4 regions of the Acidovorax sp. GW821-FHT09B03 genome follow, and region 2 is predicted to be linked to each of the others. Evidence: predicted binding sites of a transcription regulator. Region 2 holds the regulator's gene; each other region holds the start of a gene.
What was found. Region 2 encodes sigma-54, which starts transcription at its own class of promoters, with help from an activator protein. Its sites were predicted from a motif close to TGGCANGNAANCTGCTTT; they were not measured.

Region 1: AC07PA_RS29605 (CmpA/NrtA family ABC transporter substrate-binding protein) is a predicted target of sigma-54. The motif match lies at 1,179-1,196, and genes of this name have one in related genera.
Region 3: AC07PA_RS23980 (ammonium transporter) is a predicted target of sigma-54. The motif match lies at 885-902, and genes of this name have one in related genera.
Region 4: glnA (type I glutamate--ammonia ligase) is a predicted target of sigma-54. The motif match lies at 841-858, and genes of this name have one in related genera.

What each region holds. Positions count from the first base shown of each region.
Region 1 is NZ_JBWKPP010000025.1:64,699-66,899, reverse strand. It holds gene AC07PA_RS29605 (CmpA/NrtA family ABC transporter substrate-binding protein) at 1-991, opposite strand, end outside; gene AC07PA_RS29600 (ANTAR domain-containing response regulator) at 1,430-2,056, opposite strand.
Region 2 is NZ_JBWKPP010000008.1:243,894-246,094, reverse strand. It holds gene lptB (LPS export ABC transporter ATP-binding protein) at 1-389, shown strand, start outside; gene AC07PA_RS16975 (RNA polymerase factor sigma-54) at 453-2,054, shown strand; gene AC07PA_RS16970 (VOC family protein) at 2,055-2,201, opposite strand, start outside.
Region 3 is NZ_JBWKPP010000016.1:37,676-39,876, reverse strand. It holds gene AC07PA_RS23985 (sulfite exporter TauE/SafE family protein) at 1-584, opposite strand, end outside; gene AC07PA_RS23980 (ammonium transporter) at 939-2,201, shown strand, end outside.
Region 4 is NZ_JBWKPP010000010.1:211,863-214,063, reverse strand. It holds gene AC07PA_RS19280 (competence/damage-inducible protein A) at 1-734, shown strand, start outside; gene glnA (type I glutamate--ammonia ligase) at 908-2,201, shown strand, end outside.

The DNA of each region.
Region 1 (2,201 bases), on a different contig from region 2:
CCGCACCGTCGTTGTAGAACTTCATGTGGTTGGGGTCGTCCCAGGTCTTGCCCATGCCGTCCTGGTAGCGGCCCAGGATGCGCTGGTTGATGGCGTCCACGCCGGTGTTCACGTAGGCCTTGCCGGCGATGGTCTCGGCCATCTTGTTCTTGTTGCCCAGGCTCTCGTCGATCCAGCGACCGGCTTCCAGGATGGCGGCCGTCACGGCGCGGGCCGTGTTGGGGTACTTCTGCACGAACTCCGAGGTCGTGCCCAGCACCTTCTCGGGGTGGTCCTTCCAGATGTCCTGTGTGGTGGTGGCGGTCACCCCGATGCCGTCCATGATGGCGCGGTGGTTCCAGGGCTCGCCCACGCAGAAGCCGTCCATGTTGCCCACGCGCATGTTGGCCACCATCTGCGGTGGCGGCACGGTGATGACCTTGGCATCCTTCATCGGGTCGATGCCATGCGCGGCCAGCCAGTAGTACAGCCACATGGCATGCGTGCCGGTGGGGAAGGTCTGGGCGAATGTGTACTCGCGCTTCTCGCTGGCCATGAGCTTGGCCAGGCCGGCGCCGTTGACGGCGCCCTTGTCGGCCAGCTTCTTGGACAGCGTGATGGCCTGGCCGTTGTGGTTCAGGTTCATCAGCACGGCCATGTCCTTCTTGGGGCCGGCGATGCCCAGATGCACGCCGTAGACGAGGCCGTAGAGCACGTGGGCGAAGTCCAGCTCGCCGTTGACCAGCTTGTCGCGCACGCCGGCCCAACTCGCCTCCTTGGTGGGGATGATGGTCACGCCGTACTTCTTGTCGATGCCCAGCACCGAGGCCATCACCACGCTGGCGCAATCGGTCAGCGGGATGAAGCCGATCTTCACTTCCTTCTTCTCGGGGGCGTCCGAGCCCTGTGCGTGGACAAGGGCGCGCAGGGCGGGGCTCACGCCCACGGCACCCACGGTGGCGGCCTGCAGCACGGTGCGGCGGTTGAGACTGGTTTTGAGCAGATCGGTCATGGTGCTTCCCTGGTGGCTTGAAAAACAAAAAAGGCGTCCCCCTCGGCGCATGGGCTGCTGCAACTTCCAAAAGAAAGTCACGCAGCGCCAAGCGCGGGTGGGGACGCCTCTGTCCGGTGGCGAGGGGTACCCGCCCGCCATTGGATGGATACCGCTCATCGAAGACCTCCGTTGGTCTTGTCCAGGTAATGCAAACCCTGTGCCAACCTGTTCGACAGCCTGTCAGCTCTTTTTTTGATAGCGACACATTCAATCGACAAAAGGAGACTGGCCACATGCACCACGACAAGGCGCCGGCCTTGCACCGTGTTCGACTGCACAGGTGTTGTGCGCTGCACCATCGCGGGCCGTGGTGGGCAGGGCGGGGGGCGGGAGTGGTGCGCCGCGTGTGCTGGCGGCGCTGCATGCTGGCCCTGCGGCGTGCGCCGCCGGGGTCTGTCAGCTCAGGAGATCGGCCACGTCGAGCATGCGCTGGGCAACGTCGACCAGCTTGAGGCCCTTGTCCATGGCCGTCTTGCGCAGCTTCTCGTATGCGGCCTGCTCGGTAAGGCCCTGGCGCTCCATCAGCAGGCCCTTGGCGCGGTCGATGGTCTTGCGGTCCTTGAGCTCGGTCTTGGCGTCGGCCAGCTCGGCGCGCAGCGCCTGCTCGTGCTGGAAGCGCGCCATCGCCACGTCCAGGATGGGCCGGATGCGCTGGGGCGACAGGCCGGCCACGATGTAAGCCGACACACCGGCCGCCACGGCCGCCTTCACGTGCGAGGTGTCCTCGTCATTGGTGAACATGACGATGGGGCGGCGCTCGTCGCGCGTGGCCATGACCACATGCTCCAGCGCATCGCGTGCCTCGCTTTCGGCGTCCACGATGATGAGGTCGGGCTGCAGCTGGGCCAGGCGCTCGCTCAGGTACACGTCCGACGGCAGCGTGGCCACCAGGTTGAAGTTGTTTTCCAGCAGGCCGATGCGCAGCGCCCGCGAGCGCTCTGCCTGCAGCAGGGCGTGCTCGTCGTTGGGGTCGGTGACCGCCAGATCGGGGGCGACCACCACTATGCGCAAGGCCTCGTTCATACTGTCAGCATAGCAAGATTTGCGCCATAAATTGGTGCGCCGGGCTGGTGCAGGCAGGGGTCTACCCTGGTTTTGGCGGGTCCATGGCGGCGAGGGCCTGAAACTTGCTAATAGAGTGAGTATTGGGAGGGCATACCCGATAGCG
Region 2 (2,201 bases):
CCATCGAGGAGCGCCTCACGGCCCTGCTCACGGAGTTGCGCGTGGAGCATCTGCGCGCCTCGCCTGCGTTGGCCCTGTCCGGCGGTGAGCGCCGCCGCGTGGAGATCGCCCGCGCGCTGGCCACGCAACCACGCTTCATCCTGCTGGACGAGCCGTTTGCCGGCATCGACCCCATTGCGGTGATCGAGATCCAGCGCATCATCGGCTTTCTCAAGGCGCGCGGTATCGGCGTGCTCATCACCGACCACAACGTGCGCGAGACGCTGGGCATCTGCGACCACGCCTTCATCATCAGCGACGGCCACGTGCTGGCCCAGGGAACCCCGTCCGAAATCGTCGACAACGCCGAAGTGCGCCGGGTGTACCTGGGTGAACACTTCCGCATGTAGCAGACCGATGGACCGCACGTTCGCCATGCACCTGCCTTCGCGGCAGCCCACCGGGGCTGTGCGATGAAGCCCGGCCTGTCACTGCGCGTATCGCAGCACCTGGCGCTCACGCCCCAGCTGCAGCAGTCCATCCGCTTGCTGCAGCTGTCCACGCTGGAGCTGGGCCAGGAGGTCGAGCAGATGCTCGACGAAAACCCCTTTCTCGAGCGCAATGCCGACGAGGCGCCGCGCGAAGAATTCGGCGTGGACACGGCCGATGCGCCCGTGCAGCCGGACGACTACAGCGCTGACGACGCGGTCTATTCCAACGCACCGGGTTCCAGCACGCCGAGCGAGTCGGTTCCCGATGCACCCCAGAGTGACGCGGAACTGGGCAGCAGCGCCAGCGACGAGCCTGACTGGAGCGGCGATGGCACCGTGGACGTGTCCCCCAACGATGCCGAGTGGGGTGGCGATGCGCCGGCCCGCAACCGCAACGATGCCGAGGGCGACGAGGCCGACGCCACCGAGCTGGCCCGCACCCATGAATCGCTGACCGCCTTCCTGCACCGCCAGGCGCTGTCGCTGCGCCTGTCCGAGGTGGACCGCGCGGCGCTGCGCTTCCTGATCGAATCGCTCAACGACGATGGCTACCTCGAGGAGCCGCTGGAAGAGCTGGCCATCGCCCTGGCCGGCCCGGACGACCTGGAGCAGATCGAGGAGCTGGTGCACCGCTTCACCGTGGCGCTGCGCCTGCTGCAGAGCCTGGAGCCCGTGGGCGTGGGTGCACGTGGCCTTGGTGAATGCCTCACGCTGCAGCTCACGGCCCTGGCGGCCGACGAAGACAGCGATGCCGACCCCGACACCGTGCAGACCGCGCTGCGCGTGTGCCAGCAGCCGCTGGAGATGCTGGCACGCCGCGACATCCGCCGCCTCACGCAGCTGTGCGGCGACGGCGAGGAGCGCACGCGCGCCGCCATGGCCCTGATCGCGCGGCTGGAGCCGCGTCCGGGGCGCAAGTTCGTCGATGTGGAGCGCAACATCATCGTGCCCGACGTCATCGTGCGCAAGGCCGGGCGCGCCAATGGCCGCGACGGGCAGCACAACTTCATCGTGGCCCTGAACCCCGACGTGATGCCGCGCTTGCGCGTGCACGACATCTATGCCGGCGCCCTGCGTGGCCACAAGGGCGGCGAGGGCCACCAGGCCATGCAGCAGCGGCTGCAGGAGGCGCGCTGGTTCATCAAGAACATCCAGCAGCGCTTCGACACCATCCTGCGCGTCTCGCGCGCCATCGTCGAGCGGCAAAAGAGCTTCTTCACCCATGGCGAGCTGGCCATGCGCCCGCTGGTGCTGCGCGACATCGCCGACGAGCTGGGCCTGCACGAGTCCACCATCAGCCGCGTGACCACGGCCAAGTACATGGCCACGCCCATCGGCACCTACGAGCTCAAGTATTTCTTCGGTTCGGGCCTGGGCACCGAGACCGGCGGCAATGCATCGAGCACGGCCGTGCGTGCCCTCATCAAGCAGTTCGTCGCGGCCGAAAGCCCGGCCAAGCCGCTGTCGGACAGCCAGATCGCCGAGATGCTCAAGGAGCAGGGCATCGAGTGCGCGCGCCGCACCGTGGCCAAGTACCGCGAGGCGCTCAAGATCGCGCCGGCCAACCTGCGCAAGGCGCTCTGATCAGGGCAGGCTGCGGAAGGCCCGGCTGGAGATGCTGACGGCATTGCCGTCCGGGTCCTTGGCGTTGGCGAACGCATAGCCGTTGGCCTGGTGCGTGGGGCCGAAGGCCAGGTCCTGCGCCAGCGCATGGGCCTTGAAGGCTTCCAC
Region 3 (2,201 bases), on a different contig from region 2:
GCCGCAAACAGGGCGATGGCCGCCACATTGGTGGCCGTATTGAGCAGCTTGGCCGACGCCGAGGCATTGAGGAAGTCGTAGCCGAGCAGCCGCACGAACAGGAAGACGAAGAAGCTGCCCGTGCCCGGGCCGAAGAACCCGTCATAGAAGCCGATGGCCAGGCCGATCAGGCTCGCGGCGGCGATTTCCGCGCGGCCTGCGAAGCGCGGCGTGTGGTGCCGCCCCATGTCCTTCCTGGCCAGCGTGTAGGCCAGCACGCCCAGCAGCACCAGCGGCAGCAGGCGGCGCAGGAAGTCGGGCGATACCACGGTGACGGCCCAGGCCCCGGCGAACGAGCCCGCAAAGCCGGCGGCCGCGGCCGGCAGCAGGGCCGCCCAGCGCATCTGCACGCGGCGGCTGTACTGCCAGGTGGCCATGGCCGTGCCCCAGACGCCGGCCGCCTTGTTGGTGCCCAGCAGCGTGGCGGGCGGCGCCACGGGAAATGCCGCGAACAGCGCCGGCACCAGCACCAGGCCGCCGCCGCCGACGATGGCATCCACAAAACCGGCCAGCAACGAGGCGAGGGTGATGAAAATCCATTCCATCCCTTGATTGTCGCACCCCGCCAGCTACGTTTTTGCTAGCGATATCGCTTTCGCTGCGGGCATAAAAAAGGCGCTGGGATTGCCAGCGCCTGAAAGGGGGGTGCATCTCGTTGGATGCTTGTTCGGTTGTGCTTGTAGGGATGTCTCCTCGGCCCCTCGTCCAGCACACCGGGGCGCGCTTTCGAGTGACGGTACTGTAACGGCGGCACCCGCTTGGTGCATTGGGGGTTTCCCGCCCCCATTTGGGGGAGCAGATCGGGCGGGGAGGCGCCCGGATTGCCCCAAATGGGGCTTTTTGCTTGGCATGCCTTGTGCGTTGTGCCTTGTAACAAATTGCGAAAAGGGAGCTTCCACATGCGGGCAGTCATCCATGGGTTCGTCACGGTCATGGCCTTGTGCCTTGGGCTCTGCACCACAACGGCCTGGGCGCAGGCGCCCGCTCCCGAAGCCGCCGCATCGGCCACCATGGCCACGCCTGCACCCGCACCCTTGACGCGCCCTGGCCTGGTGGCCAAGGAGGCCATCAATGCCGCCGACACCGCCTGGATGATGACCTCCACGGCCCTGGTGCTGCTCATGACGCTGCCGGGCATCGCCCTGTTCTACGCCGGCATGGTGCGCCGAAAGAACGTGCTCAACACCATGGCCAGCGTGGTGGCCATCGCCGCGCTGGTGAGCCTGTGGTGGTTTGCCATCGGCTACTCCTGGGCCTTCACCCCGGGCAGTGCCTGGCTGGGCGGCACCGAGCGCATGGGCTTTGCCGGGTTCGACTTCCAGCTGGCGGCCGGCAAGCTCTCGGTGAGCCATGTCGCGCCGGCCATTCCCGAGTCGGTCTACGCCATGTTCCAGCTCACCTTCGCCATCATCACCGCCGCGCTGCTGGTGGGGGCCGTCGTCGAGCGCATGCGCTTTTCCGCGATGCTGCTGTTCATCAGCCTGTGGACGGTGTTCATCTACGCACCCGTGGCGCACTGGGTCTGGGAGCCGGGCGGCTGGCTGGCGCAGATGGGGGCCCTGGACTTTGCCGGGGGCTCCGTGGTGCACGTGAACGCCGGCGTGGCCGGCCTGGTGTGCGCCTGGTTCCTCGGGCGGCGCAGCGGTTACGGGCGCGAGCCGTTCGAGCCCTACAGCCTGGCGCTGACCATGGTGGGCGCGGGCATGCTCTGGGTGGGCTGGTTCGGCTTCAACTCCGGCTCTGCCGTGGCAGCCGACGGCCGGGCAGGGCTGGCCATGGCCGTCACCCATGTGGCCGCCGCTGCCGGCGCGCTGTCCTGGATGCTGGGCGAGGCCGTCATGCGCGGGCGGCCGTCCTTGCTGGGCCTGTGTTCGGGCCTGGTGGCCGGGCTGGTGGCCATCACGCCCGCCGCCGGCTTCGTCACCCTGCGCTCGGCCGTGGTCATCGGCCTGGTGGCCGGTCTGGCCTGCTACTGGGGCGCAACGGGGCTCAAGCGCCTGCTGCGTGCCGATGACTCCCTGGACGTCTTCGGCGTGCACGGCATCGGCGGCATCGTGGGCTCGCTGCTCACCGGCGTGCTGGCCAGCCGCAGCGTGGGCGGCGTGGCGGGCAGCCTGTGGACCCAGGCCATCGGCGTGGGCGCGGTGATGCTGTTCAGCCTG
Region 4 (2,201 bases), on a different contig from region 2:
CGGCGCGCGGCCTGGCGCTTTCCTACGCCGACTACGTGGGCGACGACCCGGCACGCATCACCGCCACGCTGCAGCGCGCCTTTGCCTCGGGCGACGTGGTGTTCTCGTGCGGCGGCATCGGCGCCACGCCCGACGACCACACCCGCCAGTGCGCGGCGCGGGCACTCGGGGCGGACCTGGCCCTGCACCCCGAGGCCGAGCGCCTGATCCGCGAACGCATGCAGGACGTGGCGCGCGAGCAGGGCCTGCCCTACGAGCCCGAGCGCCACGACAACGTGCACCGCCTGAACATGGGCATGTTCCCGGCGGGAGCCCAGACCATCCCCAACCCCTACAACAAGATCCCGGGGTTCACCTGCGCCAGCCCGGGCGGGCAGGGTGGGGCCGTGCACTTCGTGCCGGGCTTTCCGGTGATGGCCTGGCCGATGATGGAATGGGTGCTGGACACCCTGTATGCCGAGCACTTCAACCGCACGCCCCAGACCGAGCATTCGGTGGTGGTCTTCGGCGCCATGGAGGCGGCACTCACTCCGCTCATGGAGCGCATAGAAAAATCGCACCAAGGCGTTCGGGTGTTCAGTTTGCCCAGCGTGGATCATCCACAATACGGGCGGCATATCGAACTGGGCGTCAAAGGCCCGGCCCAGGCGCTTCCCGCGGCATGGACGGACCTCAAAAATGGACTGCACGAATTTGGTGCAGAACTTGGCCCCGAAATGGTGCGCAACCTGTGATGTGCAGTGGGGGTGGTTGTGATGCACCAAATTTGTGCATTCGATGGCCCTTGCCAGAGCCCAGGTCGGGCCGCTGCTCCGCGATAGTGCGGTGATTGCACCCCGCTGGCACGCAAACTGCTTTTATTTCGGCAAATTCTTTTTTCAACAAGCGCTTTACCCAGGAGAACCTGATGGCCAAGACCGTTGCAGACGTGATGAAGATCGTGAAGGAAAACGAGGTCAAGTTCGTTGACTTCCGTTTTACCGATACCCGGGGCAAGGAACAGCACGTGACCGTGCCGGTTTCCCACTTCGATGAAGACAAGTTCACGTCGGGCCACGCATTTGACGGTTCGTCGGTGGCTGGCTGGAAGGGCATCGAAGCCTCGGACATGCAACTCATGCCCGACCCCAACACCGCCAACATCGACCCCTTCTTCGAAGAAACCACGCTGTTCCTGCAGTGCGATGTGATCGAACCCGGTGACGGCAAGGCCTACGACCGCGACCCACGCTCCATCGCCAAGCGCGCTGAAGCCTACCTGAAGGCCTCCGGCCTGGGCGACACGGCCTTCTTCGGTCCCGAGCCAGAATTTTTCATCTTCGACGGCGTGCGCTGGTCCAACGAACCCGGCAAGGTCATGTTCGAGATCGAAGAGTACGAAGCCCCCTGGAATTCGGGTGCCAAGCTCGAAGGCGGCAACCGTGGCCACCGTCCCACCGTCAAGGGCGGCTACTTCCCCGTGCCTCCCGTCGACAGCACGCAGGACATGCGCGCTGAAATGTCCCTGATCCTCGAATCCCTGGGCATCCCGGTCGAAGTGTTCCACCACGAAGTGGCAGGCGCTGGCCAGAACGAAATCGGCACGCGTTTCAGCACGCTGGTCGAGCGCGCCGACTGGACGCAGGTCCTGAAGTACGTGGTCTGGAACGTGGCCAACGCCTACGGCAAGACCGCCACCTTCATGCCCAAGCCCTACGCTGGCGACAACGGCTCCGGCATGCACGTGCACCAGTCCATCTGGAAGGACGGCAAGAACCTGTTCGCAGGCGACGGCTATGCCGGCCTGTCGGACTTCGCGCTGTACTACATCGGCGGCATCATCAAGCACGCCCGTGCCCTGAACGCCATCACCAACCCCGGCACGAACTCGTACAAGCGCCTGGTGCCCGGCTTCGAAGCCCCTGTGAAGCTGGCCTACTCGGCCCGCAACCGCTCGGCCTCGATCCGCATCCCTTACGTTGCCAACCCCAAGGGCCGCCGCATCGAAGCGCGCTTCCCCGATCCATCGGCCAACCCTTACCTGGCCTTCTCGGCCCTGATGATGGCCGGCCTGGACGGCGTGGAAAACAAGATCCATCCCGGCGAAGCCGCCACGAAGGATCTGTACCATCTGCCACCCGAGGAAGACAAGCTGGTGCCTACCGTGTGCCACAGCCTGGACCAAGCCCTGGAATACCTCGACAAGGACCGCAGCTTCCTGA